One region of the Streptomyces sp. NBC_00286 genome, then DNA from elsewhere that is predicted to be linked to it. Evidence: riboswitches for the same ligand, from Rfam matches in the RefSeq annotation. Region 1 holds a riboswitch; each other region holds the start of a gene.
The links. A riboswitch is a leader RNA that binds a small molecule or an ion and turns the genes downstream of it on or off. The one in region 1 is predicted to bind cyclic di-AMP.
Positions count from the first base shown of each region.

Region 2: linked by a shared signal. The riboswitch ahead of OHT21_RS27375 (transglycosylase SLT domain-containing protein) and the one ahead of OHT21_RS17595 (transglycosylase family protein) in region 1 are both predicted to bind cyclic di-AMP.
Region 3: linked by a shared signal. The riboswitch ahead of OHT21_RS17130 (C40 family peptidase) and the one ahead of OHT21_RS17595 (transglycosylase family protein) in region 1 are both predicted to bind cyclic di-AMP.
Region 4: linked by a shared signal. The riboswitch ahead of OHT21_RS25060 (M23 family metallopeptidase) and the one ahead of OHT21_RS17595 (transglycosylase family protein) in region 1 are both predicted to bind cyclic di-AMP.

Region 1 covers NZ_CP108054.1:3,894,725-3,902,009, reverse strand. Annotated here, with positions in the region: gene OHT21_RS17620 (serine/threonine-protein kinase) at 1-298, shown strand, start outside; gene OHT21_RS17615 (SurA N-terminal domain-containing protein) at 443-1,090, shown strand; gene OHT21_RS17610 (nucleoside triphosphate pyrophosphohydrolase) at 1,140-2,120, shown strand; gene OHT21_RS17605 (cytochrome P450 family protein) at 2,161-3,423, opposite strand; gene OHT21_RS17600 (transglycosylase family protein) at 3,687-4,727, shown strand; cyclic di-AMP (ydaO/yuaA leader) riboswitch at 4,933-5,101, shown strand; gene OHT21_RS17595 (transglycosylase family protein) at 5,106-5,798, shown strand; gene eno (phosphopyruvate hydratase) at 6,178-7,285, shown strand, end outside.
Region 2 covers NZ_CP108054.1:5,930,744-5,938,028, reverse strand. Annotated here, with positions in the region: gene OHT21_RS27390 (hypothetical protein) at 1-535, shown strand, start outside; gene OHT21_RS27385 (hypothetical protein) at 581-1,294, shown strand; gene OHT21_RS27380 (hypothetical protein) at 1,426-2,304, shown strand; gene OHT21_RS27375 (transglycosylase SLT domain-containing protein) at 2,427-3,164, opposite strand; cyclic di-AMP (ydaO/yuaA leader) riboswitch at 3,169-3,319, opposite strand; gene OHT21_RS27370 (FAD-dependent monooxygenase) at 3,812-5,053, shown strand; gene OHT21_RS27365 (hypothetical protein) at 5,053-6,663, shown strand; gene OHT21_RS27360 (hypothetical protein) at 6,809-7,285, opposite strand, start outside.
Region 3 covers NZ_CP108054.1:3,784,654-3,791,938, forward strand. Annotated here, with positions in the region: gene pcrA (DNA helicase PcrA) at 1-1,523, opposite strand, end outside; cyclic di-AMP (ydaO/yuaA leader) riboswitch at 1,808-1,978, shown strand; gene OHT21_RS17130 (C40 family peptidase) at 1,986-3,137, shown strand; gene OHT21_RS17135 (hypothetical protein) at 3,265-3,618, opposite strand; gene OHT21_RS17140 (C40 family peptidase) at 4,064-5,116, shown strand; gene OHT21_RS17145 (response regulator transcription factor) at 5,361-6,197, opposite strand; gene OHT21_RS17150 (ATP-binding protein) at 6,194-7,285, opposite strand, start outside.
Region 4 covers NZ_CP108054.1:5,444,608-5,451,892, forward strand. Annotated here, with positions in the region: gene OHT21_RS25045 (dihydrofolate reductase family protein) at 1-1,142, shown strand, start outside; tRNA gene OHT21_RS25050 (tRNA-Met) at 1,223-1,296, shown strand; gene OHT21_RS25055 (PP2C family protein-serine/threonine phosphatase) at 1,370-2,569, shown strand; cyclic di-AMP (ydaO/yuaA leader) riboswitch at 2,853-3,009, shown strand; gene OHT21_RS25060 (M23 family metallopeptidase) at 3,020-4,033, shown strand; gene OHT21_RS25065 (PrsW family intramembrane metalloprotease) at 4,130-5,467, opposite strand; gene trmB (tRNA (guanosine(46)-N7)-methyltransferase TrmB) at 5,548-6,366, opposite strand; gene lhgO (L-2-hydroxyglutarate oxidase) at 7,078-7,285, opposite strand, start outside.

The DNA.
Region 1 (7,285 bases):
CTTCCGCTACGAGGCCGCCCAGTGCCTCGAGCAGCTCGGCGAACCAGCCGCCGCGCTCGCGGAGTACCGGTCCCTGCTGCCGTACTACGAGAACCAGTACGTGGCCGGCGACCCCGAGCTCTCCTACGACGTACGCCGCCGCATCGGCCACCTCCTGCTCGCCGTCGGCGACCGGGGCGCCGCCCACGCGACGCTCTCCCGACTGCTCGTCGATGTGGAACGCCTCCAGGGTCCGGCGCAGCCGATGGCCGCGGAGATCCGCCGGACCTTGCAGTGGCTGGGCCAAGTGCGCGGTTAGGGACGTCGTAACCACTTCGGGGCAGTACGGAACTCCTGGCGAATCGTTGGGTCGAATGGGTGGCCGAGAGCCGGTCCCCTGCCTACCATCGATCACCGCAAGACTTTGTGCACTGCCGCACAAGCTCTCCCCAGGAGGTCCTCCTTGCACCGCCGCCGTCGCACCGCGCTCCTCCTCGCCGCCACGCTCGCCACCGCGGCGCCCCTCCTCACCGCCTGCGGAGACGAGGCGCATCCCGGTGCCGCGGCCGTCGTCGGCGACGACCGGATCACGGTCTCCCAGTTGGAGAACCGGGTGAAAGAGGTACGCACCGCGCAGCGGGACGCCATCCCGAATGACACCCAGTACAAACAGGCCATCGCCCAGTCCGGCGGCCTCACCCGCGAGATCCTCAACAACATGGTCCTCGACCGGGTACTGCACAGCGCCGCCCAGGACGCGGGCGTGACCGTCTCCCGCAAGGAAGTCACGAAGGTCCGGGGCGAGCTCGAGGACCAGCCGGGTGGCGTCGAGCAGTTGGAGAGGGACTGGCTGCAGACGTACGGCATCCCGCCGGAGCGGATCGACGAAAACCTCCGCCTCCAGCTCGAGGCCCAGAAACTCGCCGCCCAGCTGGGCACCGACACCAGCGGGCCCGCGTTCTGGAAGGCCCTCTCCGACGCCTCCAAGAAACTCGACGTCGACCTGAACCCGCGCTACGGCACTTGGGACCCCGAGAAGAACAGCCGCGTCGAGGCCGAGCTGCCGTGGCTGCGCCAGGTCACTCAGGCGGGCGGCCAGGAGACCGCGTAACCGCTGTCCCCATCAGCATCCTCCGCTGGCTGACCTTGTTGTCAGTGGCGTGGGTTACGTTCGAGGGGTGAACGCATCCAGCCCGGGGCGCATCGTCCTGCTCACCACCAGCCACCGCGTCGCGCCCGGCCTCCTGTCCTGGCCCGCCTGGCAGGCCCTGCACGACGCCGACCGCGTCCTGTGCGCGGACGGCGCCCACCCCCAGCTGCCGTATCTCCGCGAGGCCGGCGTCAAGGTCGACGAGGCCGCCCCGACCGCCGAGGAACTCGTCGACGCCTGCGCCGGCGGCCACACGGTGACAGTGGTCGCCACGGGCGAAGGCGAGCCCCAACTGACCGACGGGCTCGCCCGCCTGGCCGGCTCCGGCCGCGTCCAGATGCCCGACCTCGAACTGCTCCCCGCCTCGTACGACCTCCCCGGCGCCCGCCTCCTCGACCTCGTCCAGGTCATGGACCGCATCCGCGCCGAATGCCCCTGGTCGTCCCAGCAGACCCACAAGGGCCTCGCGAAGTACGGCATCGAGGAGGCGTACGAACTGGTCGAGGCGATCGAGGAGGGCGACCGCCACGAACTGCGCGAGGAACTGGGCGATGTCCTGCTCCAGGTCGTCTTCCACGCCCGTATAGCGGAGGAGGACCCCGAGGAACCCTTCTCGGTGGACGACGTGGCGGCCACCATCGTCACCAAGCTCATCCACCGCCACCCCCACGTCTTCGGCGACGAAACCGCCACCACCCCCGAAGAAGTCAAGGCCCACTGGCTGCGCACCAAGGCGGCGGAGAAGCAGCGCACGTCCGTGACGGAGGGGATCCCTCTGGGCCAGCCCGGACTGGCTCTGGCGGCGAAGCTCGCATCTCGCGTACGCACAGCGGGACTTGAGGTGCCGATACCGCAGGGCGAGGGCGTCGGTTACGAACTGCTGGCGATGGCGGCACGCGCCGAGGCGGACGGGGTGGACCCGGAGGCGGCGTTGCGGGCTGCCGCGCGGGCTTATCGGGATGCGATACGGGCGACGGAGGGCTCGGAGTGAGGTGAGCGGCGGACGCCGAACCTCTCGAGGGCGGCCACGGTCAGGGGCGTACGGCGGTGAACCCCACGGGGAGGTTCCGTAGCCCGCGCATGATCAGGCCTCCTCGCCAGCGCAGGTCCGCGGGATCGGCGGCGAGCCGAAGGTCGGGCAGACGGCGCAGCAAGGTAGCCAGGGCGGTGCGGCCTTCCAGGCGGGCGAGTGGGGCGCCGAGACAGTAGTGGATGCCATGTCCGTAGCCGAGGTGCTGGTTGTCCCGGCGGGAGAGGTCGAGCGTGTCCGGCTCGCTGAAGCGGGCGGGGTCACGGTCGGCGGCGGCGAGGACCACGAGCACGGGGTCACCGGAGGCGATTCGCTGCCCGCCGATTTCGAGGGGCTCGGTCGCGTAGCGCCAGGTGGCCAGCTCGACAGGGCCGTCGTATCGGAGCAGCTCTTCAATGCCGGTGTCCAGCAGTTCGTGTTCGCCACGCTCTATCGACTGCTGCAGCTGCGCGCGCTGCTTCGGGTTGCGCAGCAGTGCGTAGGTGCCGTTGCCGATGAGATTGATGGTCGTTTCGAAGCCGGCGAAGAGGAGGACGAAGCACATGGCCGCGGCTTCGTTCTCGGTGAGGTGTTCACCGTGGTCGGAGGCGCGGATGAGCCCGGAGATGAGGTCTTCGCCGGGGTCGGGGGTGGCCGGAAGTGCCTCCCGCTTGCGGTGGATCAGCTCGGCGAGATAGCCGCGCATCTTCTTCACCGACCGCGCGACCCCGCCTCTCGGCCCGCCGCCGTGCCGGATCATCATCCCCGCCCAGTCCCGGAAGTCGTCCTGGTCCTCGCGCGGGACGCCGAGCAGATCGCAGATCGCGTAGATGGGGAGGGGGAACGCGAACTCGTGGATGAGGTCGGCGGAGCCCTTGGGCGCGAACTGGTCGATGAGGTGATCTGTCAACTCCTGGACGCGAGGCGCGAATTCGGCCACGCGGCGCGGGGTGAACGCCTTGGAGACGAGCCGACGGAGCCGTGTGTGGTCCGGCGGATCGATGTTGAGCAGATGGGTCATGAGGTTGGCACTGCGCTCACCCGGAATGCCCGTCTTGGCCTTGCCGTGGGCGTCCTCGGAATGATGCACGGGATTCTTGGAAAGCCGCTGGTCGGCAAGGGCCTGCTTGGCGTCCGCGTACCGGGTCACGAGCCACGCCTCGACGCCGCTGGGAAGCGTGCTGCGGTGTACGGGCGAATGCTCCCGGAGCCACGCATAGGCGGGGTACGGGTCGGTGGCGAACTCCCAAGTGAAGAGTTCGGGTCGGATATGCGGCGCGTTCACGAGCTGACGGTACCGTCTCGCAGCTGACGAACCCCCAGCTCAAAGGTGACGTACTCTCAAGTCCGTGATCTTTACGTGATCTGCGCTACATCTACTGGTGACAAGTGATCGAGTCCCACTAGGTTCTCGCGAAAGCGAACCTCAGCAGTCTCATTGGTCACACCCAAGTCACCCACTGTCGCGTGAAAGGCAACCGCATGCTCTCCGGGAACGGTCGACACCGTCGCCCCCGTCAGGCACCGGCTCTCTTGGTGGCGGCGGGGGTGACCGGATCGGCCCTCGTGATCCCTCTCCTCGCGGCGAGCGGCGCGAGTGCCGCCAGTGATGCGACCTGGGACGCGGTCGCGGAGTGCGAGAGTGGCGGCTCCTGGAGCGCCAACTCCGGCAACGGGCAGTACGGCGGCCTTCAGATGACCCAGGAGGAGTGGGAACAGTACGGCGGTCTCGACTACGCGATGAGCGCCGATCTGGCCAGCCGCTCGCAGCAGATAGCCGTCGCCGAGAAGGTCCTCGCGGACCGGGGTACGAGCCCCTGGGCGACCTGCGGACTCGTCGCGGGCCTCACGCAGAACTCCGACTCGCCCGACGTGGATACGGGCTTGGCGCAGGACTCGCCCGCTCCGAGCCCGACTCCGTCCAACGAGGCGGACTCGGGGTCGAGTTCGGGCGCGGATTCGGGCACCGGCTCGGGCTCGGAGGCGGGTTCGGGCGCGGACTCGGGCTCCGGCTCCGATTCGGGGCAGACGTCAAGTGACGGCTCCGCAAAGGGCGATTCATCCGGTACGTCAGGTGTATCGGACTCATCCGATACATCGGCTGACTCGGGTTCGTCCGGTATATCCGAATCGTCCACCGGCACTTCACAGGACTCCGGCAGCGATTCCACAGCCGAAACGCCGAGCCCCGACAGCTCGCCAAGCCCTCCGAAGGACCCGACGAACGAGGGCGACTCGGACAACTCAGGCGAAAATGCCGACTCTTCCGGTGGCGAGAGTGAGAGCACAAACACAGACGAGGGCACCGGCCGTCATCGTGGCGACAGTGCCGAAGAAGGTGCCGACGACTCCCGTACGGACGACTCCACCGGCCGGCACGCCTCCCGTGGCGACGACGCCTCGCGCGACGCGGCGGACGCCCAGGACGGCTCGTACACCGTCCGCTCCGGCGACAATCTCTCGGCGATCGCCGACTCCCATGGCCTCCAAGGCGGATGGGCCGGGTTGTATGCAGCGAACGAGCACACGATCGGCGCCGACCCGGATCTCATCCTTCCCGGTCAGCGCCTTGAACTCGGCACAGACTGAGGGGTGTGCAAGGTGCCGAACCGGGCCAAAAGTGGCGGCAGTTCGGGCCGGATGTCCGCTTTAGGGAAAGTGAGACATGGATCTCAAAGCCCCTGATCGTCTTTGAAATTCGGCGGATCGCATGTTTACGGTCGTGACCGCTCGCCACAGCGGGCCCCGACGGACGTCACGCCGAATCCTGCCAACGTCCGTACGGGAACAGTCGTCGCGTAAAGCGCCGTAGGCAGGAGCGGGGGACCCAAGGTAAGTGCCGGGCCCGGTCGTCGAGACCGGGTGCGGCTTGGGGTGAAGTCGTACGGAGCGATCCGTACGGCCGGGCAACTCACCACGCCCGAACCCGACAGCTCACCTCGTAGGCGTCGGTGAGGGGATCTCTTCATGCTGCTTTCCGGCAAGGGCAAGCACCGTCGTCCGTCCAAGGCCACCCAGATAGCCACGCTCGCCGGTGTCACCGGTGCCGCCATCGCCGCCCCGCTGATGGTGTCGGGTACGGCCTCTGCCGCCACCGCCTCCGAGTGGGACGCCGTCGCCCAGTGCGAGTCGGGCGGTAACTGGTCCATCAACACCGGCAACGGCTACTACGGCGGCCTGCAGTTCTCCGCCTCGACCTGGTCCGGTTACGGCGGCACGAAGTACGCCGCCACCGCCGACCAGGCGAGCAAGGCCCAGCAGATCGAGATCGCCGAGAAGGTCCTCGCGGGCCAGGGCAAGGGTGCCTGGCCGGTCTGCGGCAAGGGTCTGTCGAACGCCGCGTACAACGGCGGCGGTTCGGACTCCGGTGCCGCGCAGCAGAACACCCAGCAGTCCCAGCAGCAGAGCGCGCCGGCCCAGGAGGAGCGTGCCTCGCGTTCCGCGGACCGCCCGGCTGCCAAGAAGACCGTCACCACCCCGACCGGCAAGAAGGTCAAGAAGGGCGACGGCGAGTACAAGGTCGTCAAGGGTGACACCCTCAGCGCGATCGCTTCGGAGAACGACGTCAAGGGCGGCTGGCAGAAGCTGCACAAGCTGAACGACGACATCGTCGAGGACGCGAACGTCATCTACCCGGGCCAGCAGCTGCACCTCAGCTGACACCGAGCCCCAGCTCAGCTGAAGCCCAGCCCCCAGCGAGGCGTCAACTGAGCCCCGAGCTCGGCCGAAGCCGAGGCCCCCAACTCGGCCGAAGCTGAGCCCCCGGACAGTCCCGCCCCGGTGCGTCTTCCCCCGTACGCACCGGTGCGGGACTTTTCTGTCCCCCTACTCGTCCCCTGCTCGCCCCTACTCGTCCCTCTACTTGTCCAGCCCTCGCTTTGTTCCGTTCGGAAACAATTTACTTTCGGTTCGGTCCATGCGAGGGGCGGACGGCTGGCCGATCGCCCGGAGCCGGTTAGGCTCGTCATCGCGGAGCCGCCGCGGCTTCGCGCTGTGCGGGCCCAGCGGCCCGCGTCACCGCGTCACATCCCAGAAGGAGATGCTCGTGCCGTCCATCGACGTCGTCGTAGCCCGGGAAATCCTGGACTCCCGAGGCAATCCCACGGTCGAGGTCGAGGTTGGCCTCGACGACGGCAGCACGGGTCGTGCCGCCGTTCCGTCCGGCGCCTCCACGGGCGCCTTCGAGGCCGTCGAACTCCGCGACGGAGACGCCAACCGCTACCTCGGCAAGGGTGTCGAGAAAGCGGTCCTCGCCGTCATCGAGCAGCTCGGCCCGGAGCTCGTCGGTTACGACGCCACCGAGCAGCGGCTGATCGACCAGGCCATGATCGACCTGGACGCCACCGACAACAAGGGCTCGCTCGGCGCCAACGCCATCCTCGGCGTCTCGCTCGCCGTCGCGCACGCCGCCTCCGAGGCCAGCGACCTCCCGCTGTTCCGTTACCTGGGCGGGCCGAACGCGCACCTGCTGCCCGTACCGATGATGAACATCCTGAACGGCGGCTCGCACGCCGACTCCAACGTGGACATCCAGGAGTTCATGATCGCCCCCATCGGCGCGGAGTCCTTCTCCGAGGCGCTGCGCTGGGGCGCCGAGGTCTACCACACCCTCAAGAAGGTGCTGAAGACCAAGGGCCTGTCCACCGGCCTCGGCGACGAGGGCGGCTTCGCCCCGAACCTCGAGTCCAACCGCGCCGCCCTCGACCTCATCATCGAGGCCATCAAGGAAGCCGGCTACCAGCCCGGCGAGCAGGTCGCCCTCGCCCTCGACGTCGCCGCCTCCGAGTTCTACAAGGACGGCGTCTACGTCTTCGAGGGCAAGGAGCGCTCGGCCGCCGAGATGACGGAGTACTACGAGGAGCTCGTCGCCTCGTACCCGCTCGTCTCCATCGAGGACCCGCTGTTCGAGGACGACTGGGCAGGCTGGAAGGTCATCACCGACAAGATCGGCGACAAGGTCCAGATCGTCGGCGACGACCTCTTCGTCACCAACCCGGAGCGCCTCGCCCGCGGTATCGAGGAGGGCTCCGCCAACGCCCTGCTGGTCAAGGTCAACCAGATCGGCTCGCTGACCGAGACCCTGGACGCCGTCGAGATGGCCCAGCGCAACGGCTTCAAGTGCATGATGTCCCACCGCTCCGGCGAGA
Region 2 (7,285 bases), 2.0 Mb from region 1:
GTGCGGCGGCGGGGAGGACAAGGCCGACGCGAAGGAGCCCGCTACCAAGCCGGAGGCGGCGGCAACTCCGGCCGAGGCGGCCTCCGGTGGCGAGATGGCCACGGGCGAGAGCGCCGAGGGCAAGGTCGAGGAAGAGGACGGCAAGGTCACGTACGACATCACCGCCATGAAGGTGGACGTCGGCACCGAGGCCGAGGCCCAGGAACTGGTGCAGGACAAGGCGGAGGCCAAGGGCATGGTGCTCGCGGTCGCGCACCTCAAGTTCACGCACAAGGGCGGCCCGGCCCTGACGTCCGACTCCGACGCGGCCGACGGCACCAGCATCTGGGCGGACGGCAAGCGGGGCGCCCTGCTCATCGGCGCCGCCGACGACGCGCCCGGCTGCGAGGACCCGTACGACGTCGAGAGCTGGAAGACGGGCGAGAGCCACACCTTCTGCGACTCGTACCTGATCCCGGCGAACGCCAAGGAGATGGAGGTCCGCTGGGCGGAGGAGGACGGGGAACCGTTCATCTGGAAGTTCCCCGGCCAGTAGGGCAGTTGCTTCCACCGGCAGCCATCGATAAGGAAAGGAAGAGGAATGAAGAGATCCGCTGCCCTGACCGCCGGCGCCCTCTCCATAGCCGTACTCACCGGCCTGACCGCCTGCGGAGGCGGTGACTCGGAGACGGACGCGGCCGCCGCCGACACGCCCAAGCCGACCCCGACGGGGCCGAGCCCGGCCGAGCGGCTCGCGAAGCTCGCGATCACCAAGGCGGACGTCCCCGGCTACAACGTTGAGAAGAGCAGCGAGGAGTACCTCTTCGCCAAGTCCCAGGACGAGGTCACCCTCGACAAGAAGGTGTGCGCCCCACTGGCGTACGCGATGAGCCAACTCCCCGTCGGCGAGGCGCAGGCCGACCTCAATCGAGTGGCTTCGAAGAACGTCAACAGCCACACGTATGTCACGCTCAACGCCTACGAGGCCGGCAAGGCGGAGTCCGCCATGGCCGGCCTCACCAAGGCGGTGGACTCCTGCGGCACCGGCTTCACGGCCAAGGCGAAAAACAACACGAGCGCGTTCGACTCGGTTACGGCCGAGAAGGCGGACCCGGCGGGCGACGAGTCCCTGGCCTTCAAGGCCACGTTGACGTTCAGGGGCGTCACCCACACGGTCCACTCGGCAGCCGTACGCCGCGACGACGTGATCGCCGTCTACTACGCGGTGAACGGCTGGGCCATCGCGGACTCCAGGCCCAGCGACACCAAGGTCGCCTCCGTCGTGGCCAAGGCCCAGAACGCGAAGCTTGGTTGAGGGCTCCGGCCCCGGCCCCGGCCCCGGGTACCTGGCTGCCCGGGGCCGGACGCTTGCCGCTGATCATCCTTACGAGTGAGCCAACGGCATATTCCCGTCCGGCTTGACGTGCCGTCACTACCGTCCGTCACATGGTCAGCTCATCCCACGAGGCGATGCACCGCCTCTTCCAGGAGGACCCCGGCGCCTTCGCGCGGACCTTCCGGACCCTGGATCTCCCGTTTCCGGACCCGGTCGCGGTGTCCCTCATGCCCACTGATCTCACGGAGATCAAGCCACTGGAACGGCGCGTGGACACGCTCCTCAGGCTCGACACCGCCTCCGGCGAAAGCCATCTCCTGGTCGTCGAAGCCCAGGGCAAGAGAGACCCGAAGAAGCACGCAAGCTGGGCTTACCACATCGCCCACCTCTACGCGAAGTACCGCATCCCGCCCGTCTTGCTTGTCACCTGCCAGGACAAGGCCACCGCCGCCTGGGCCGCCGAACCCATCACGATCGGGCCCAGCCAGTGGCGCACTCTCACACTGCGTCCCCTCGTTCTGGGCCCGCACAACGTCCCCGCCATCACCGACCCGTCCACTGCGGCCCGCGACATCCCCCTGGCGACACTCTCCGCCATCACGCATGGCAAGGACGTCAACGCCGCTGCCATACTGAAAGCCCTGGCCGCCGCTCTGAAGACCGTCGACGAAGAGACCGCGAGGATCTTCGCCGAATTCACCGAACTCGGCCTCGGGACCGCCCCGGCCGCCAACACCTGGAGGCAATTGATGTCCGTCGACCTCTCCTTCTTCCGCTCGGAGACCTCCCAGCGCCTGCGCGCGGAAGGCCGCGTCGAGGGCCATGCCGAGGACATCCTGCTGATCCTGAGCGAGCGCGGCATCGAGGTCCCAGACGACGTACGCGCGCGCATCACGGACTGCACCGAAGTGGAAACCCTCCGAGCCTGGCTCAAGCGCTCCGTCACGGCCGCCACTGCCGAAGATCTGTTCGGGGACATGAAAGGCTGACGATCGACGGTGAATGCCCGGCCCATCACAGGGCCGGGCATTCACCCTGTCGCCGATCGGCCGACCCATGGGGTGCTCAGCTGATCCGGTGCCTAGGCCGCCCCACAGGTCCAGACACCCGATCAGTAAGGGCCGTTGACGTTGTCGATCGAGCCGTATCGGTCGGCGGCGTAGTTGCAGGCGGCCACGATGTTGGCGACCGGGTCGAAGGGGTCTGTCGACGTGCCGGGCACGTGGTAGGCCCTGAAGGTCGGGTCGATGGTCTGCAGGAGGCCCTTGGACGGGGTGCCGGCCGCGGCGTTGGAGTCCCAGTTGTTGATGGCCTGCGGATTGCCGGACGACTCGCGCATGACGTTGCGGTGGATGCCGTCGTACGAGCCCGGAATCCCGTTCTGGGCCATGATGTCGAGCGCTGCCTTGATCCAACCGTCGAGGTCGTTCGAGTACGTCTTCGCGGCGGCTTGCGTGGCAGCGGCGGGCGCCGTGGACTTGGCGGCGGCCGGGCTCGCGGCCGCCTTCTTCGTACCGACGGTCAGCGTGAGACCGGGCTTGATCAGCGACGGGTTGTTTCCGATGACCGCACGGTTGGCCTTGTACAGCCCCTGCCAACCACCGCTCGTGCCATGCTTCTTGGCGATCTTGGTCAAGGTGTCGCCCTTGGCCACCTTGTGCGTGACGAGCTCGACCTGCGGAACCGCGGCCTCAGCAACCTGCGTGACCTGCCCCGCCGGCTGGGCGGCGTGGGCACCGCTCACCGCCACGAACGGGAGGGCGAGCGCGACTCCACCCGTTCCTACGGGGACGAAGGCGCGGGCGATGCGGCTGACTCTCGTACGGCGGTGCTTACCTCGTGCGGGCATGACGAATTCCTCTCCGGCGCCTGCGAGGTGAGCTGTCGGGTTCGGGCGGGAGCTGCCCGGCCGCGCAGTGAGCGCGACTTCACCCCAAGCCGCTCCGGTTGCCCGGATCGGCGACTTACCTGGGTCCCCCGCTCCTGCCATAGCGCGTGGATGAATGGGGTTCCGGAGCGGCGGCAGGATTAGGCGTTCCGTCCGGATCGAGACGAGAACGTATGCGAGAGCACACACCCGAAACAAGCCTCGAAATCCCGGTGCGCCCCTTATGAACTCGCCAAAAGGAAGGGTAAATCGCCCGATTATTCCGGAACGCGACTCTCAACTTACGTTCTGCAAAGCAGAAGTTGTCGAGGCACCCCCTCAACGCCCAATCCACCCGAACGTGACTCATTTCACGCGATCAAGCGCCACTAAGCCTGAACAAAGCGGCAATGTAGGCAACTCGGGCATTGCGCCTTCCTGAGGGCCCGCCGGGGCTGGGCGTGAAGAACCCCTTGCCGGTCCGCCCCTCGGCACGTTGACAGGCGACTGTCGCCATGCTGCTATGAGGCGCTTCCCAGCCGGACCTGCGCCGCGTCGCACACCGCTCAGGCACCGGATCGACGGACACCTGACCGGGGGCGGGCCCCGAACAACCAGAGCGAGGACCCATGCCGCAGCGCGCCGCGACCATCGTCGGCGGCGGGATCGGCGGCCTCGCGGCGGCCATTGCCCTGCACCGCCGGGGCTGGCGCGTCGAAGTCCTGGAGCGTGCCCCGGAGTTCACCGAGATCGGCGCCGGCATCTCCCTGTGGCCGAACGCGCTGCACGCGCTTGAGGTGCTCGGCCTGGCCGACGCCGTCCGGGTACTCGGCGCCGTCGAGGCCGCAGGCGGCGTACGGGATCGCCGGGGCCGCTGGCTGTCCCGTACGGACAACGCGGAGCTGACGCGCCGCTTCGGCCAGCCCCTGGTGGTCCTGCACCGCGCGGACCTGTTGCGGGTGCTCACCGAGGCACTGCCCGCCGACAGCCTGCGGTCGGGCAGCGAGGTGTCCGCAGTCCGCGACGACGGCCACGGTCACGGTCACGGTCACGGCCTGGTCGTCCATCACCGCGAGGGTGAGTCCCGGCCCGACGTCGTGGTCGGCGCCGACGGGCTGCGCAGTGCGGTCCGCCGCGCCTTGTGGCCTGACGCGGCCGGCCCCCGGTACGCCGGTTACCCGGCCTGGCGCATGGTTACCGAGCCCCTCGCCGAGCCACCCTCCGAGGGCGCGGCGATCTGGGGCCGTGGGGAGAGGTTCGGCTACACGGCGCTGCCGGGCGGGCGGATGTACTGCTTCGCGACCGCGTCGCTGCCGGAGGCCGCGGCCTCCGGCTCGTCCTCGTCCTCGTCCTCGTCCGAGCACGCCGAACTGCTGCGCCGGTTCGGGTCCTGGCCGGATCCCGTCCCCGCCCTGTTGGCCGCCGTCCCCGCGGAGGCGGTGCTCCGGCACGACCTGTACGACCTGCCGCCGCTGCCCACCTTCGTACGCGGCCGGGTCGCGCTGCTGGGCGACGCGGCCCACGCCATGACCCCCAATCTGGGCCAGGGCGCGTGCCAGGCGCTGGAGGACGCGGTCACCCTCGCCCACTGCCTCGACGGCACCCCGGACGTGACCGCCGCACTCCGCTCGTACGACCTGCTGCGCCGTCCGCGAACCCAGGCCATCACGCGCCGCTCCGCCCGGCTCGGCGCAATCGGCCAGTTGTCGTGGCCGCCCGCGGTGCTGCTGCGCGACACGGCCGCCCGGCTGACCCCGACGCAAGCGACGCTGCGTTCGATGACGCCGGTGCTCGGCTGGACCGCGCCCGCCGACCCGGCGACCGCGACGCAGAGCGAGCGCAAGAGCGAGCGCAAGAGCAAGAGCGACTGATGCCGGACTGGACGTATCACCCGCTGCGCGGCGCGGCCGCCGCCGTCCTCGGCCGTCGCCGTTCGCAGCGAACCGCACTGCGGCTGCTGGCCTCGATCGGCTCCCGTCCCGCCGGCGCACGGCTGATCGCCCGGGGATTCGGCCACCGCCATCCGCCCGAACGCCTCGCCGGCGAGATCGCCGGCGTACCCGTGACCGTCCGCCTCGGCATAACCGTCCCGCCCTCGCTCGCCCGCCAAACGGTACGCGCCATGCCCCCGCTCGGGGCCGGCGTCGTCGAGGTGGCACCCGTCTCGGCGGCCGATGTGGAGACCGTACGGAAGGCCGCTGTCGGCCGCTCGATCCCGCTGATCGTCCGTGCGAGCGACCCGGAGACCGAGGCCGCCCTCAAGCCGTACGTCGACGGGTTTCCCAGCGGCGACGACCCGCACGCGATCCATGTGTCCGACCCGTACGGCGACGGGTTCACCAGCGGCGACGACCCGCACGTGGTCCACGTGTCCGACCCGTCGGTCACCGCCGCGGCCGCCATGCTCGAGGAGCCGGGCGCCGTCGTGCTCGCCCGGCCCGGGGTGCTGGTCGAGGCCGGACCCGGCTGGTTCGCACGGGTCACCGAGGCGGCCACGCCCACCGTGCCCGCGCCGCGGCTACGGGACGTCGGGCTACGAGACGTCGGCCGCGATCCCCGCCGCTGGCCCGCCTGGTGGTGGGCGCTGCTCGTCGGGCTCGGTATGACGGGTGCCGGACTCGGCGCCGCGGCGATCACACTCGGGCCCGTACTGCTCTGGTACGACCGCGACTACCTCGGCATGACGGTGCATCAACTGCACGCCGCCAATCCCCACCTCGTCCACTTCCTCCAGCACGACCGGATCACCATGGCCGGCACGATGGCATCGATCGGCGCCCTCTACACCGGCCTCGCCGTGGGCGGCATCAGACGCGGCTGGCCCTGGGCCCGCGAGGTGTACCTGCTCTCGGGAGCGATCGGCTTCCCCACCTTGTTCTACTTCCTGGCCACCGGCTTCGTAGAACCCCTGCACACGGCCACCGCCCTCGTACTGTTCCCGATGTTCGTGGCAGCGGTCCGCCGACCCCCGCACACACCGCGCTGGCACCTGGCCCCCGAGGGCCCGGAACCGGAACGCCGACGGGCCCTGACCGGCCAACTCCTGCTGATCGTCACGGGAGCGGGCCTGTTCGCCGGCGGAGCGGTGATCTCGGTAGTCGGCCTGACCGGCGTCTTCGTACCGACCGACCTGACCTTCCTGGGCACCAGCGCGGAGGCGCTCGAAACCCTGAACTCCCGGCTTGTGCCGTTCGTCGCGCACGACCGGGCGGGGCTGGGCGGCGCCCTGATGTCCGCCGCGGTGGCCATCGTCTTGCTCAGCGCGTGGGGGTGGCGGCGGGGCGAGGCGTGGGTGTTCTGGACCCTGACGGCAGCGGCGGCGGCCGGATTCCTGCCGGCGGTGGTGGTGCACGGCGCGATCCATTACACGGACTTCGTCCACTTGGCGCCGGTCTACTTCGGCATCGCTATAACGGGTACGGGCTTGCTGCTCGCGCGTCCGTACCTTTGCGCCAAGGCGTCGGCGAGGCCGGAGGACTGACGGTGCATCTCGGAGAACGCCCTGCCCCAGACACCCCGACCGTCGGCCCAGCCTGAGGGACAGGTCAGGTTCAGCTTTCGCTGGGCCACTCACCCGTCGGCCCACCCGAGCGGCTGGCTCGGCTCCCGCACCCCTAGCGCGGGCACTACCCGACCGGGGCACCGGACGGCACCCGAACCTCTGCCGTGCCGCCGTCGAGCCGCTCGCGCAGGCACGCGAGCAGGACGCCCATCGGCGCCAGCGCCAAGGGCAGCAGCACGAGCGCCACCGCAACCGGGGTGATGATGACGAGGACGCCCGTGACCCACACGTTGTCCTCGGTGGTGGCCAGCATGAGCAGCCCCGCCCAGTGCGCCACGTACGTCCCGAGCCACTTCAGCACGTTGAAGGCGACGGCGACCGCGAGAGTGCCCAGCAGGAAGATCCCGGTGGTGTACAGACGTGCCGTACCGGTCAGCGTCCAGGAACGGCGCATCGCCGCCGTCGCCGAGGAGTTGTCCGCCACCCGTACCGCGGTGGCCAGGGAGAAACGGGCCAGGAGGACGCCTCCGAGCGCCCAGAGCACGACGGGCAGGATCCGGCCCACCAGGATGAACTGCACGGTCGCGGGATCGTGGTACGT
Region 3 (7,285 bases), 110 kb from region 1:
GCGTCGATCATCGCCTCGGCGCGGTCGCCGATGCCCCGCTTGGGGACGTTGAGAATCCGCCTCATCGGTACGGAGTCCTCCGGGTTGGCGAGAACCCTCAAGTACGCGAGGACGTCCCGGACTTCCTTGCGCTCATAGAAGCGCACGCCGCCGACGACCTTGTAGGGCAGGCCGACGCGGATGAAGACCTCTTCGAAGACACGGGACTGGGCGTTCGTACGGTAGAAGACGGCGACATCGCCCGCCTTCGCCTCCCCTGCGTCCGTCAGCCGGTCGATCTCGTCGGCGACGAACTGCGCCTCGTCGTGCTCCGTGTCGGCGACGTAGCCGGTGATGCGCGCGCCCGCGCCCGCGTTGGTCCACAGGTTCTTGGGGCGGCGGCTCTCATTGCGCTCGATGACCGCGTTCGCCGCGGTCAGGATCGTCTGTGTGGAGCGGTAGTTCTGCTCCAGCAGGATCGTCGTCGCGTCCGGGTAGTCCTCCTCGAACTGGAGGATGTTGCGGATGGTCGCGCCCCTGAAGGCGTAGATGGACTGGTCGGCGTCACCGACGACACACAGCTCGGCGGGCGGCACGTCGTGCTCGCTCGGGGGTACGTCCACGGGGTGCTCGGAGGTGCCGACGAGTTCCCGTACGAGGGCGTACTGGGCGTGGTTGGTGTCCTGGTACTCGTCCACCAGTACGTGGCGGAATCGGCGGCGGTAGTGCTCGGCGACGTCCGGGAAGGCCCGCAGGAGGTTGACCGTCGTCATGATCAGGTCGTCGAAGTCGAGGGCGTTCGCCTCGCGCAGCCGCGACTGGTACATCGCGTAGGCCTGGGCGAGGGTCTTCTCGAAGCCGTCACTCGCCTGTGCCGCGAAGTCCTCCTCGTCGATCAGCTCGTTCTTGAGGTTCGAGATCTTGGCGCTGAACGACTTGGGCGGGAAGCGCTTCGGGTCGAGGTCCAGGTCGCGGCAGACCAGGGCCATGAGGCGCTTGCTGTCGGCGGCGTCGTAGATCGAGAACGAGGAGGTGAAGCCGAGCTTCTTCGACTCCCGCCGCAGGATCCGTACGCAGGCGCTGTGGAAGGTCATCACCCACATCGCGTTCGCCCGCGGTCCGACGAGGTGCTCGACGCGCTCCTTCATCTCGCCCGCGGCCTTGTTGGTGAAGGTGATGGCGAGAATCTGGCCGGGATGCACCTTGCGCTCGCCGAGCAGGTACGCAATCCGGTGTGTGAGTACTCGGGTCTTGCCGGAGCCGGCGCCGGCCACGATGAGCAGGGGGGAGCCGGAGTGCACGACCGCCGCGCGCTGGTTGTCGTTCAGCCCCTCCAGGAGCGCGGCCGCGTCCACGTGGGGACGGGGGGCGCCATCGCGGTAGTAGGCCTCCCGGTCCGGCGGCACGTCGAACTTCCCGCCGAACAGATCGTCCGGAACCTGCTCCGGTACGTGATCGTCCTCGGGCGGTGGCGGGGGCTCTTCCTCGTGGTCCCGCGAGGGTTTGAGGTCCGCCAGGAAGCTGTCATCAAAGAGGCTGCTCATCGCTCTCCGAGTCTAGGCTCCCCCACTGACAGCTCGCCGCCGCCCTGAAAAGCTGTCCGGGAAAACCCTGAGAACTCCGCTCGTACGAGGCTGCCGGGAGCCCGCCCGGATTTCCCTCACCCTCCAGGACCGTCCCGTCACGGTCGGCGACGGATCATGACGCCTGAGGCTAAGGTCACGAAAACGTATCGGACAATTCGCACATCAACCTTCACAGGAGCCACACGAGTTGGTTAGCTTTCGCAGTGGGCCGCTCGACCCCCACCGGCGAACGTCGCCGGGCCGTGCGGCTCCCGCCGAGTCCGGTACGCCCTTGTGGCCACCCGGAGCCGGGGACCCACCGACCTTGGGGTGAATCGGTCCAACTCCCTTAGGGACAAGGACCGTAGGGCAAACCTTCCGAAGCACACGCCCGAACCCGACAGCTAACTCGGTAGGCGGAGCACGGAAGGAGTCGCCTTCGTGGCGCCACACCGCAAAGCGCGGTCGTCCAGTCCCAAGGGCATACGGACCCCTGCCCTCGCCACCGCCGCTCTCACCTCGGTGGCCCTCCTGTCGCAGACCGCGAACGCCTCGCCCTCCGCGGAGCCGAAGCCCAGCCTCGACGAAGTACAGAAGAAGGTCGACGACCTCTACGCGCAGGCGGAGACGGCGACCGAGAAGTACAACGGCGCCAAGGAGAAGACCAGCAAGCAGCGCAAGAAGGTCGACAACCTCCTTGACGACGTCGCTTCCCGCACGCAGAAGCTCAACGAGGCGCGCGAGGAACTCGGTACGTTCGCCACCGCGCAGTACCGCACGGGCACCGCCGCCCCTGACACCGCCGCCATGCTGCTCGCGGACAACCCGCAGGACTACTTCGACCAGAACCAGCTGATGGACCGGCTGACCAGCCGCCAGCAGCAGGCCGTCGACGACTACGCGACGCAGCAGTCCCAGATGGCGGAGAAGCGTCAGGAGGCCTCCGAGAGCCTTCAGGGGCTCACCCAGACCGAGAACACCCTGAAGTCGTCCAAGGCGACGGTTCAGCGGAAGCTCGCCGAGGCGCGCCAGTTGCTCTCGCAGCTGACCGCCGAGGAGAAGGCCCGGCTCGCGGCGATCGAGCGGGAGCAGCGCGAGGAGGCCCAGCGCAAGGCGGAGGAACTGGCGCGGCAGCAGGCCGCGGAGGAGCAGCGCCGCCAACAGCAGCAGGCCCAGCCGGCTCCCGCGCCTTCCACCGGCGCGGGGACCTCGGCCGGCACGGGCACTTCCGCGGGCGCCTCGACCGCCAAGGGGGAGAAGGCGCTCGCCTTCGCCCGTTCCCAGACCGGCAAGCCGTACGTCTGGGGCGCCTCAGGACCGGACTCCTACGACTGCTCAGGCCTCACCCAGGCCGCCTGGAAGGCCGCCGGCGTCACCCTCCCGCGCACCACGTGGGACCAGGTCAAGACCGGCACCCAGGTCTCGGTCGCCAGCGCCCAGCCCGGGGACCTCGTCTTCTTCTACGACGACATCAGCCACGTCGGCCTCTACCTCGGCGACGGCATGATGATCCACGCCCCGAAGCCCGGTGCGTACGTCCGCGAGGAGTCGATCTACTACATGCCGGTCCACAGCGTGGTCCGTCCGGCGTGACGCACGCGCGCGTGGACCCCATTTCGGGGTGCACGCGCGCGTGAGCTGTTTTTGGGGTTTTGGCGCTCTTCATGAGGCCGTTTTTTCGAGGCTCTCCATGAGGCCGTTTTCGCGGCTCTTCGGGCCGTCAGGTCCAGAGCACAGCGATGAAGACGTTCGCGGTGGTCAGCCCGCCGACCAGCCCGAACGAGCCCTTGTCCACCTTCTCCTCGTCCCGCTTCACATACACGAGGCCCAGGATCACGATCAGCAGCGCCAGCTTGACGCCGATCTTGATGTTGTTGACCGTCTGGTCGTCGGCCTGGTTGAGGCCGACGAGGATCACGCCCGTGACGAGCATGGTGAACGCGCCGTGGAGCATCGCGGGGCCGAAGCGGGCCGTGCCCTCGCCCATCGCCTTCATCTGGGTGAGAAAGCCGCCGAGGAGTGCGGCGATGCCGATGATGTGCAGGGCGACGAAGAGATGGATGAGTACGTCCATGAGGCCGGAGCCTAACCGGGGGCTCGCATACGGCCTCACACTGCCCCCGGCCCCTGGGGGCGCCGTACGGGCTCTGACGGGCCCTGACGGACGCTGACGGACGCTGACGGACGCTGACGGGCCCCACATAGCACCGCCGCGCCGCTCGGACCTCTACGACCCCGGCATCGGTCAACACCCCGCGTCAACTTGACGACTCCAGGCCGGAATTACGGTCACATACGGTCACCATGCGGCGCAGTGCCGACAGTTCCGTACATGCCGTTACCAGGCGCGCACGCTCAGGTTTAGCGTCCTTCCCCAGGTGACCGGCTCCCCACCCGCCGTCCGGACCAGGGGCGGCAGCCGGACATCACCGCCGAGAAGATCCGGCGGCGGTCCGCTCCCCCTGTGCGGGCCGCCGCCGGACGCGTGACCGGCCCGTTCGGGAAGGAAGTGTGTCCAGGTGGCAGCGCACCGCAAGCCAAGACAGCGCTCGCTCAGTGGCAATACGGCCCGTACCGCCTTCACGATCGCCCTGGCGGGCGCGGCGAGCGCAACCTCATTCGACGGGGCGGGTTACGCCGAGCCGCGGCTGACGCCGGAGCAGGTGCGGGCGAAGGTCGACAAGTTGTACCAGGAGGCGGAGGTCGCCACCGAGAAGTACAACGGGGCGAAGGAGAAGGCCGACAAGGCGGAGGCCCGGGTGGACTCCCTCCAGGACGAGGCCGCCCGCCGGACGGAGCGGCTCAACTCCGAGCGGGATGCACTGGGTTCAGTGGCTGCCGCGCAGTATCGGGATGGGGGCATCGACCCGGCGCTGCGGCTCTTCCTCTCCTCGCAGCCCGATCAGTACTTGGACGAGGCCGCGTTCGCCGAGCGCGCCGGCAGTCGGCAGGCCTCGACCGTTTCGCGCGTACGGGGCCAGCTGCGGGAGATCGAGCAGTTGCGCGGGGCCGCCCATGTCGAGCTGGCCTCGCTCAAGTCCCAGCAGGCGGCGCAGAACCGGCACAAGAAGACGGTGACCGGGAAGCTCGGCGAGGCTCGGCGGCTTCTGTCCCGGCTGACGGACGAACAGCGTGCGCGGATCGGCACGGACGACGCCGCCACGGCTCGCGCCTCGCGCTCCTCCGACTCGCCGGATCCGGGCTCGGCTGTTGGGGCTCCCAACTCGCGGGCTGCGGCTGCCGTCTCGTACGCGTACGAGAAGCTCGGCAGCCCGTATGTGTGGGGGGCCACCGGGCCCGATGCCTTTGACTGCTCGGGGCTCATGCAGGCCGCGTATCGCTCTGCGGGGATTTCGCTGCCTCGGACGACTTATGACCAGATCGAGGCTGGGGAGCGGGTTTCGCGTGGCGATCTCCGGCCTGGGGACCTGGTGTTCTTCTACTCGAGCATCAGTCATGTGGGGCTTTATGTGGGCAACGGGCAGATGATCCATGCGCCCAATCCTTCGGCGCCGGTGCGGGTCGCTTCGCTTGATGAGATGCCGTTTGCGGGCGCCGCGCGGGTGGTGTGAGGTTGTTTCGTCGCCCCCGCCGCCCCTTCCCGTCCCATCCCTGGGGCTGTGCCCCAGGCCCCCGCCAGGGGTGGTGGGTGACACTGCGTGTCGCGGCTGCGGGTTCGTTGTGGCTGGTCGCGCAGTTCCCCGCGCCCCTAAAGGGGCGCCACCAACCTGCCCTCGACTGACGGCGACGAATACCTCTCCTTCACCCTCGTGACGTCCGCAAGAACTAATCGCAACCGCCGTACGACCGGGCGGGTCAGACCAGTCGTCGTGCCGTCGCCCACCGGGTCAGCTCGTGGCGGTTGGACAGTTGGAGCTTTCTGAGGACCGCTGAAACATGGGACTCCACCGTCTTCACCGAGATGAACAGTTGCTTGGCGATCTCCTTGTACGCGTACCCGCGGGCGATGAGGCGGAGAACCTCGCGCTCGCGTTGGGTGAGGCGGTCGAGGTCCTCGTCGACGGGCGGGGCGTCCGTGGAGGCGAAGGCGTCGAGGACGAATCCGGCCAGGCGCGGGGAGAACACCGCGTCGCCGTCCTGGACGCGGAAGACGGAGTTGACGAGGTCCGTGCCGGTGATCGTCTTCGTCACATAGCCTCGCGCGCCGCCCCGGATGACGCCGATGACGTCCTCGGCGGCGTCGGAGACGGACAGCGCGAGGAACCGTACGGGCTGCTCGGCATCCGCCATCAACGGAGCGCAGCGGCGCAGGACTTCGACCCCGCCGCCGCCCGGAAGGTGCACGTCGAGGAGGACGACCTCGGGCCGGGTCGACGTGATGACCGAGACGGCCTGGTCGACGTCGGCGGCCTCCCCGACCACCTCGACACCTGTCCGCTCGGTCTGCCCGATCTCCGCCTGGACCCCTGTACGGAACATGCGGTGATCGTCGACGAGAACCACTCGGACTCGCCGACCGGGCCCGGCGTCCGCCGAATCGGGCGTGGCCGTCGAGTCGTTGGGCTCGGCGGCGGCCTGCGGCGCGTCGGCTGCGGCCGCGCCGATGCCCGCGGCAGGGCCGTCGGCCGCGCCCGCGCCGGTCGCGCCACCGCCCGGCTCGACCGTCCCGGCCGGCTCGTTCGCGTCGCTCATGTCTCCGCCCTCTCCATCTCCAGCTCGACCTCCGTGCCGCCGTCCGGTACGGCGCGCAGCCGGGCCGTGCCGCCGTTGCGCTCCATGCGGCCGATGATCGATTCTCTGACGCCCATGCGGTCGGCGGGTATCGCATCCAGGTCGAAGCCGGGGCCGCGGTCCCTGACGGACACGAAAACCGTCCTGCCCTCGACCTCGGCGTAGACCTGCACCGCGCCGCCCTCGCCACCGTACTTGGCCGCGTTCACCATCGCTTCCCTCGAGGCCTGCATCTGGGCCCCGATTCTTTCGTCGAGCGGGCAGTCGCCGACGACCACGACCTCTATGGGGACGCCGTGCTTGTCCTCCACCTCCGCCGCGCTGCGCCTGACCGCCTCGGCGAGGGTGTCCGGCTCGTCGGCCTCGTCCTTGCCGGTGCCCTCCGGTTTGTAGAGCCAGTTACGCAGGTCGCGCTCCTGAGCGCGGGCGAGGCGGCGGACCTCGCCCGCGTTCTCCGCGTTCCGCTGTATCAACGTCAGGGTGTGCAGCACCGAGTCGTGGACGTGGGCGGCCACCTCCGCCCGCTCCTGGGCACGGATACGCATCAGCCGCTCCTCGGAGAGGTCCTGGGTCATGCGTACGAGATAGGGGCCGGCGAGCAGCGCTATGCCGACGAGGACCGCGAGCGCCGCCTGCAACACCGAACCGAGGTGGGCGGCCGAGCCCTGGAGAACGAATATCCCGGAGACTCCCACGGTGACCAGCAGGACTCCGGCCGCGGAGCGGGCCAGCGTCAGCGTGCGCCGATGGCGGCCGACCTCCACCCAGCGGGCCCGCCGCGCATTGTCCGCCTGGCGCCAGACCAGGGCCACGCCCGCGCCGACGAGGACGACGGGCCAGAGATACAGCTTGGCCCCGCCGCTCAGGTCCACATTGCCGACGAAGATCATGGCGATGACGACCATCGCGAGCAGCGCGACGATCTGGCCCTTGTCGGGCTTGCGGGCGACGAGTCTGCGGCGCCCGTCGGTGGAGGTCTCGGTGACCAGGGCCGGAGGCCGTCCGGTGTCCACGCCTCCGACGCCGAGCGGCACGAAGAACCAGAACGC
Region 4 (7,285 bases), 1.5 Mb from region 1:
CCCACCCCTACGTCCTGTTGTCCGCGGCCGTCTCCCTCGACGGCTACCTGGACGACACCGGCCCCGAACGGCTGCGGCTCTCCGGCCCGGCCGACTTCGACCGGGTCGACGAGGTGCGGGCCCACTCCGACGCGATCCTGGTCGGCGCGGGCACCCTGCGCGCCGACAACCCCCGCCTCCTGGTCAACTCCGCCGAACGGCGCGCGGCCAGGGTCGCGGACGGCCGCCCGGAGTACCCGCTGAAGGTCACCGTCAGCGGCCGCGGAGACCTGGACCCGGCCCTCAACTTCTGGTCCACGGGCGGCGAGAAGGTCGTGTACACGACGGACCAGGGCGCCACGAAAGCCAACGCGGCCCTCCGCGGCCTCGGCGTCGACGTCGTCCCCGTAGGCCCGGAGCTCGACTGGCCGGCCGTACTCGAGCATCTTCACGACGTACGAGGCGTACGGCGGCTCATGGTCGAAGGCGGCGGGCGCGTGCATACGCAGCTGCTCCAGGAGGGCCTCGCGGACGAGCTGCAGCTCGCGCTCGCGCCCCTCCTCGTCGGGCAGCCGGACGCGCCCCGGATGTTCGGACCCGGCGGCTACCCGGGCGGGGTCCGCAACCGCATGCGGCTCGTGGAAACCCGGCCGGTGGGCGATGTGGTGCTCATGCGCTACGTGCCCACGGCGCCCGGCGCGGGCGGGCTGGCCTCCGCCGCCGACCGGCACTGGCTGGAGGTCGCCTGCGAGCTCGCCGCCCAGTGCCCGCCCTCACGGACCGCGTTCAGCGTCGGCGCGGTCGTCGTCGCGGCGGACGGTACGGAACTGGCCCGCGGGTACTCCCGCGAGTCCGACGAGGTCTCGCACGCCGAGGAGGCCGCGCTCGCGAAGCTCGACCCGGCCGACCCGCGCCTGCCCACCGCCACCGTCTACAGCAGCCTGGAACCCTGCGCCCGCCGCGCCTCCCGGCCCGCCCCCTGCGCCCGGCTGATCCTCGACGCGGGAGTACGCCGCGTGGTCACCGCCTGGCGCGAGCCGGACACGTTCGTCCGGTCCGCCGACGGCAGCGGACTGCTGGCCGCCGAGGGCGCCGAGGTCGTCGTACTCCCGGAATACGCGGAACGGGCCGCCGAGCCCAACCGCCATCTGCTCGGCCAGTGACCGGGAGGGATCGGTTGAGGGCAGGCGGCGAAAACCCGTGTGCAGAGCGTCCCGCGGATGGCGTACACTGGTCCTACCGACGCGGGGTGGAGCAGCTCGGTAGCTCGCTGGGCTCATAACCCAGAGGTCGCAGGTTCAAATCCTGTCCCCGCTACTGAACACTCAGGGCCGGAACCTACGGGTTCCGGCCCTGAGTGCTTTCCGGGGTTCCCGCCGGTCCTGTCCCGATGGCTACGCTCACCCACTCGGCCCGCACAGGTCGCCCCCCGACCACCCGCCGGGAACCCTGGACGGAGCGCGGTGACGCGGTGAAGGGCAGGAGACCAGTGGCGGGGCCCGGAGAAGTGGAGACTGGCGGACGGAGCGTCGCGTACCTCCGCACCCTCGTCCAGGCCCTCCCGGTGCTGCTGATCATCGCGGGGGTCTGCTACGACCTCCTCACCCCTCCTCCCTTCACCGCGGTGCCCTTCTTCACGGTCGCTCCGCTCATCGCCGCGCCCCTCTCCACCTTCGCCAACACGCTGCGCACCGGAGTCGTGTCCGTCGCCGCCCTCTCCCTGCTGCACATCAGGGGCGACTTCGACGCGGGCGCCGCCACCGAGGTGGCCACCGCGGCCGCCGTCGCCGTGCTGGCGCTCGCCATCAACCGCCTCGTACGCCGCAGTGACCAACGTCTCGCCTCTGCCCGCGAGATCGCGGAGGCGGCCCAGCGCGCCGTACTGCCCGAACCGGCCGAACGGATCGGCGGGCTCGACATCGCGGCGCGGTACGAGGCGGCTCAGGCGGACGCGTTCATCGGGGGCGATCTGTACGCCGTGCAGGACACCCCGCACGGCGTACGGCTCATCGTCGGCGACGTACGCGGGAAGGGCATGGGCGCGGTGGCGGCCGTGGCCGTGCTCATCGGGGCCTTCCGGGAGGCCGCCGAGCAGGAGGCGACCCTGGAGGCGGTGGCGCAGCGGCTGGAGCGGGCGTTGGTGCGCGAGGCCGCCCGGCGCGGCGGCCTCGAGGCGTTCGAGGGCTTCACCACCGCCGTACTGGCCGAGATCCCGCACGCCGACGCCGTCGTACGCCTCGTCCACCGCGGCCACCCGGGACCGCTCCTGCTCTACGGCGACGGCTCGCTGGACACGCTGAAGGACGAGGACCCCGCACTGCCGCTCGGGATGGGCGAGTTGGGCCCGTGGCCCGACCGGGCGCAGGAGGTCCCGTTCCCCGGCGGAGCCACCCTGCTCTTCTACACGGACGGGGTGACCGAGGCCCGGGACCGGCACGGCGTCTTCTTCGACCCGGCGGACAGACTCGCGGGCCGGACCTTCCACGGACCCCGGGCGCTGCTCGCCACGCTCGTGGAGGAAGTCGTACGGCACACGGGAGTCGGCGGCGCGACGGACGACATGGCGCTGCTGGCGGTCCGGAGACCGTGAGGCCGACGCGTGAGGCGGACGCGTGATGCCGGAGGCGGCCTCGTATCACCTTCCGTAGTCGGACGAACCCACTCCGCATAACAACTGAAACATTGTCAACAGCAGTCACAGCAGTGAATTGGAGCTGAGTCACGATCAACTCGCCCGATTCATCCCACTGATGACCTGAAAGTCCAGGCCAAGACTGCCAACGAATCTCCAGAACAGCTTGGAATCCAGGGCCTGCCTCTATTAACGTTCGATAACGCAGCGCGGTCGTCCCAGCCGACACAAGAGTCGGCTCCGTGCGCACGCGCCGAATCCTGCAAAGGAACCGGGGAACCACCAACTTGGGGTGAATCGGGCGTCGTTCCCGGTGGAGACACCGTGAGCAACGCACGTAGGAGACCTTCCTGCTCCGAACCCGTCAGCTAACCCGGTAGGCGGAAGGAAGGAAAGGAGTGCGCCTACGTGGCGTCCAACCGGCCTGCCCCCCAGACTTCGTTCGCGCCGAATGAGGAACCTGACACATTCGGCTACGGCAAACGCCAGGACGAGGAGACCTGGGAGGAGTGGAACCCCTCTGAGGATTCCCTCAAGCCCGTACGCGGCAGGCACCGCGTCGGCAAGCAGCGCGGCGGAGGCCTCGCACGCAGCTCCACGGTTCTGGGCGTCGGCGTCATCGCCGCCGTCAGCGCGGGCGGCATGGCCAGCGCGAACACCGGCAAGCCGCCGGTCTCGATCACTCTGCCCGACCTTCCGCTGATCTCGGGCGACACCGACGAAGAGCCCGGTTCCACGACTCCGCTCACCCACGCCGGTCTGAGCGCCGCGGACGCCGAGCAGGGCAACTCCGACGCCGGCGAGGCCCTTCGCGCCCGCATCATCCTCCAGGCCGAGCGCCAGCAGGACCAGGTCGACCAGGAGGCCAGGCAGGCCGCGGCGACCGCAGCCGCGAAGAAGGCCGCCGAGCAGGCCGCCAAGGAGCGCCAAGAGGCCAAGGCCAAGGCCGAAGCCGCCAAGGAGAAGGCGGCGGAGGAGGCCCGGCAGAAGGCTGAGGCGGAGCGCCTCGCCGAGCTCGCCAAGAGCTTCGCGCTGCCGACGTCCTCGTACACCATCACCTCGACCTTCGGGCAGTCCGGCGCGCTGTGGTCCTCCGGCACCCACACCGGCCTGGACTTCGCCGCTCCCTCGGGTACGCCGCTCAAGGCCGTCCACAGCGGCACCATCACCGAGGCCGGCTGGAACGGTTCGTACGGCTACCTCACGAAGCTCAAGCTCGACGACGGCACGGAGGTCTGGTACGCCCACCAGTCCTCGATCAGCGTCAGCGTCGGCCAGAAGGTCAGCACGGGCGAGGTCATCGGCCGCGTCGGCGCGACCGGCAATGTCACCGGGGCGCACCTCCACATGGAGGTCAAGACGGCGGGCGGCGACGGGATCGACCCGATGGCCTGGCTGCGGAGCAAGGGGCTCAACCCGTAAGTCCCGCAAGGTCTTTGACGCCATCCGCTTTCGGACGAGAAGCGGGTGGCGTCTTGGTTTTCGCTTGGTTTCGCCTGGTTCCGGGCTAGCTCCGGGCTAGTTCCGGTAGGGGTTGTACGCCGGGTAGGGCGACCCTTGGCCGTACGAGTTCCCGTAGGTGTTCCCGTACGTCGGCCACGGCGGCGGCGCCGGAGGAGGAGCCGTGGCCCGGGCCGCGTACGCCAGTGCGGGGCGGGCCAGCTCGCGGCGGGCCCAGAGCTCGTGGAGCAACTCCCGTTCCCGTACGACGAAATCGGTGCCCGCGCGGCCGCGGCGCCCCCGGTGGCGGAGGAACGCGAGAGAGGTCGCGTACGCCTCGTACTCCGCGACCGCCCGCCCCGCAGGCCGCCCTCCGTGATGCGTGGCCCACTCGCGGGCCAGCTTCCGCGCCTTCATCGAGCCGAGCACGAACGGCTCGGGAACCGTCAGCCAGCCCGCCATCGCGTACGCGGGCAGTTCGGTGCGGATCGTGCCGAGTTCGCGCTGCCGGGTCCAGATGGCCAGCCAGGTCAGCAGGCCGAACGCGGGCACCATGAACGCCGCGTACACCGCGAAGAAGCCGTACGTGCCGAAGGTCGACGAGCCGTTCCAGAGAGCATGCATGCCCATCGCCAGCAGCAGGCCCGTGAAGGGCAGCAGTACGCGTCGTATGTGCTGGCGGTCCGCGGAGAGCGCCGCGATGCCGAAGCCGATGCCGGTGAGCACGGTGAACAGCGGATGCGCGAAGGGCGACATGATCACGCGTACGAAGAAGGTGGCGGCGGTGACGGAGGCGATGCCGCCGTCACCGCTGCTCAGCTGGTCGGTGCCGAAGGCGGTGCCGAGGTAGAGGATGTTCTCGGTGAACGCGAAGCCGGTCGCGGTGACTCCGGCGATCACCACGCCGTCGACGATCCCGGTGAAGTCCCGTCTGCGGAACAGGAACACGAGTAAGACGGCGGCGGCCTTCGCGGTCTCCTCCACGACGGGTGCTATGACGGTCGCGCCGATCGTGTCGGCGCTGGAGGGGTCCGCGGTGGCGGTGGCTATCCAACGCGTGGCGAAACTGTTCGCCACGATCGCTATCAGCGCCGCCGCGCAGGCCCCCCAGGCGAACGCGAACGTCAGGTTCCGCCAGGGCCCCGGTTCGACCCGGTCCAGCCAGCGGAACGCGGCGATCAGCAGCGGGACGGGCAGTACGGCGAGGCCGAGGCCCACCAAAAAGCCCTCGGTACCGGTCTGTTCGCGGACCAGGGCCAGGATGACCAGACCGGAGAGGGCGAGCAGGGTGATCAGCGCGCCGTAACGCACCCACCTGCGGCGCCACCAGTGTGTATGCCGCCGGGTGCCTCCGGCGGGGGTGCCGGGGGGTGGGGGGTACGGCGGGTACGCCGGGTACGGGGGACTGGTGGACACAACATCGACCCTAACCAGGGAGAGGGTGGGCTCGCGACGGTACGTTTGCGCCCCGCTGGGTTCGCTGGGTTCGGGATGGCTTATGGGGTGCTGCGTCGGGCGTCGTGTCGGGTGCTGTGCGGCACGCGGTGGAACAGCAGGTCGTGCACCACATGGCCCTTGTCCAGGCCCTGGCTCTCGAAACGGGTCAGCGGGCGGAAGTCCGGGCGGGGCGCGTAGCCGCCGTCCGGCTGGGAGTTCTCGAAGTCCGGGTGCGCGCTGAGGACTTCGAGCATCACCTCGGCGTACGGCTCCCAGTCCGTGGCACAGTGCAGCAGCGCACCGGGCTTGAGGCGGGACGCGGCGAGTGTGAGGAATGCCGGCTGGATCAGGCGGCGCTTGTGGTGGCGCTTCTTGGGCCAGGGGTCCGGGAAGTAGACGCGCAGCCCGCTGAGGGAGTCCGGCTGGAGCATCTCCCTGAGCAGGATGATCGCGTCGCCGTTGGCGACCCGGATGTTGGACAGACCCTTCCGGTCCGCGAGATTGAGCAGGTTGCCCTGGCCAGGGGTGTGCACATCGACGGCGAGGATGTTGGTCTCGGGATCCTCGGCGGCCATCTGCGCGGTGGCCTCGCCCATCCCGAACCCGATCTCCAGCACGACGGGCTTGTCGTTCCCGAACAGATCGCTCAGATCGATCTTCCGCCGCCCATCGATATCCAGCCCCCACTTGGGCCACAGCCGCTGCAAGGCGTCCGCCTGCCCATGGGTGACCCGGCTCCGGCGCGGCTGGAAGCTACGGATCCGGCGCTCGAAGTGGGAGCCGGCCGGGTCGGCGCGGGGCCCGTCGGGGAAGCGGGGTTCGCCTTTGGCACGGGGGCGGGAGGGGCGCGGCTCTTCGGTGTTTTGACGCTCAGACACAGTGCGTTTGATTGTACGAGTGCCTCCGGCGGTTGGGTTCGTTGTCGGCTGACGGCGCCGTTGTGGCTGGTCGCGCCCACGCGGGGTGCCTCCGGCGGTTGGGCGGCTGCGGGTGCGTTGTGGTTGCTCGCGCCCGCGCGGCGGAGCCGCATATGTCACAGTCTCGCGCCGTTTGGGTGGGTGGTGGGTGCGGGGCCGCGTCGGGGGTGTCCGTCCTCGGACCGGCGCGCGTTGCTGTCGGCTGGTAGGGGGTGCCGGTGTTGGCGCGCCGGCCGCTGCGGGCGCACACCCCCGCCCCGTCCCCTTGCCGCCGTGGGCGGCTGCGGGGCCGTGGGGGTGCGGGCTCCCTCCGGGCGGCCTTTCCGGGCCGCGGGCTTGCTCGGGGCGCGGGCGCCTTCCGGGCCACGGGCTTGCTCGGGGCGCGGGCTCCCTCCGGGCGGGCTTACCAAGCCGCGGGCGGGTACGGGGCGAGGGCCCCTTCCGGGCCGGGGTCGCTTGATCGTCGGGGTGCGGGCAGTCGCAGGCTTTTGTTTTTAGGGGCGCGGGGAACTGCGCGACCAGCCACGACGCACCCGCAGCCGCGACACGACTGTCACCCCCCATCCCGGTAGGCACCCACCCGCCCCACCCACCCCGCCGGAGGCAGCGGGGCCTGGGGGCGCAGCCCCCAGTTTCGGGAAGGGGCGGGGCTGGGGAAAGAAAACCCCGCGTTTACGCCCGCCCCAACGCCACCAGAACCCTCCGCCCAACCTCACGCCCAATCGGCAGCGAAGCGGTAGCCGCAGGCGACGGCGCGTTCAGCACATGAACCGTCCGAGCCCCCTCCCGCAGAAGGAAGTCGTCGACCAACGTGCCGTCCCGAAGAACCGCCTGCGCCCGAACCCCCGCAGAAGCCGGAACCAGGTCATCCGAGGTCACC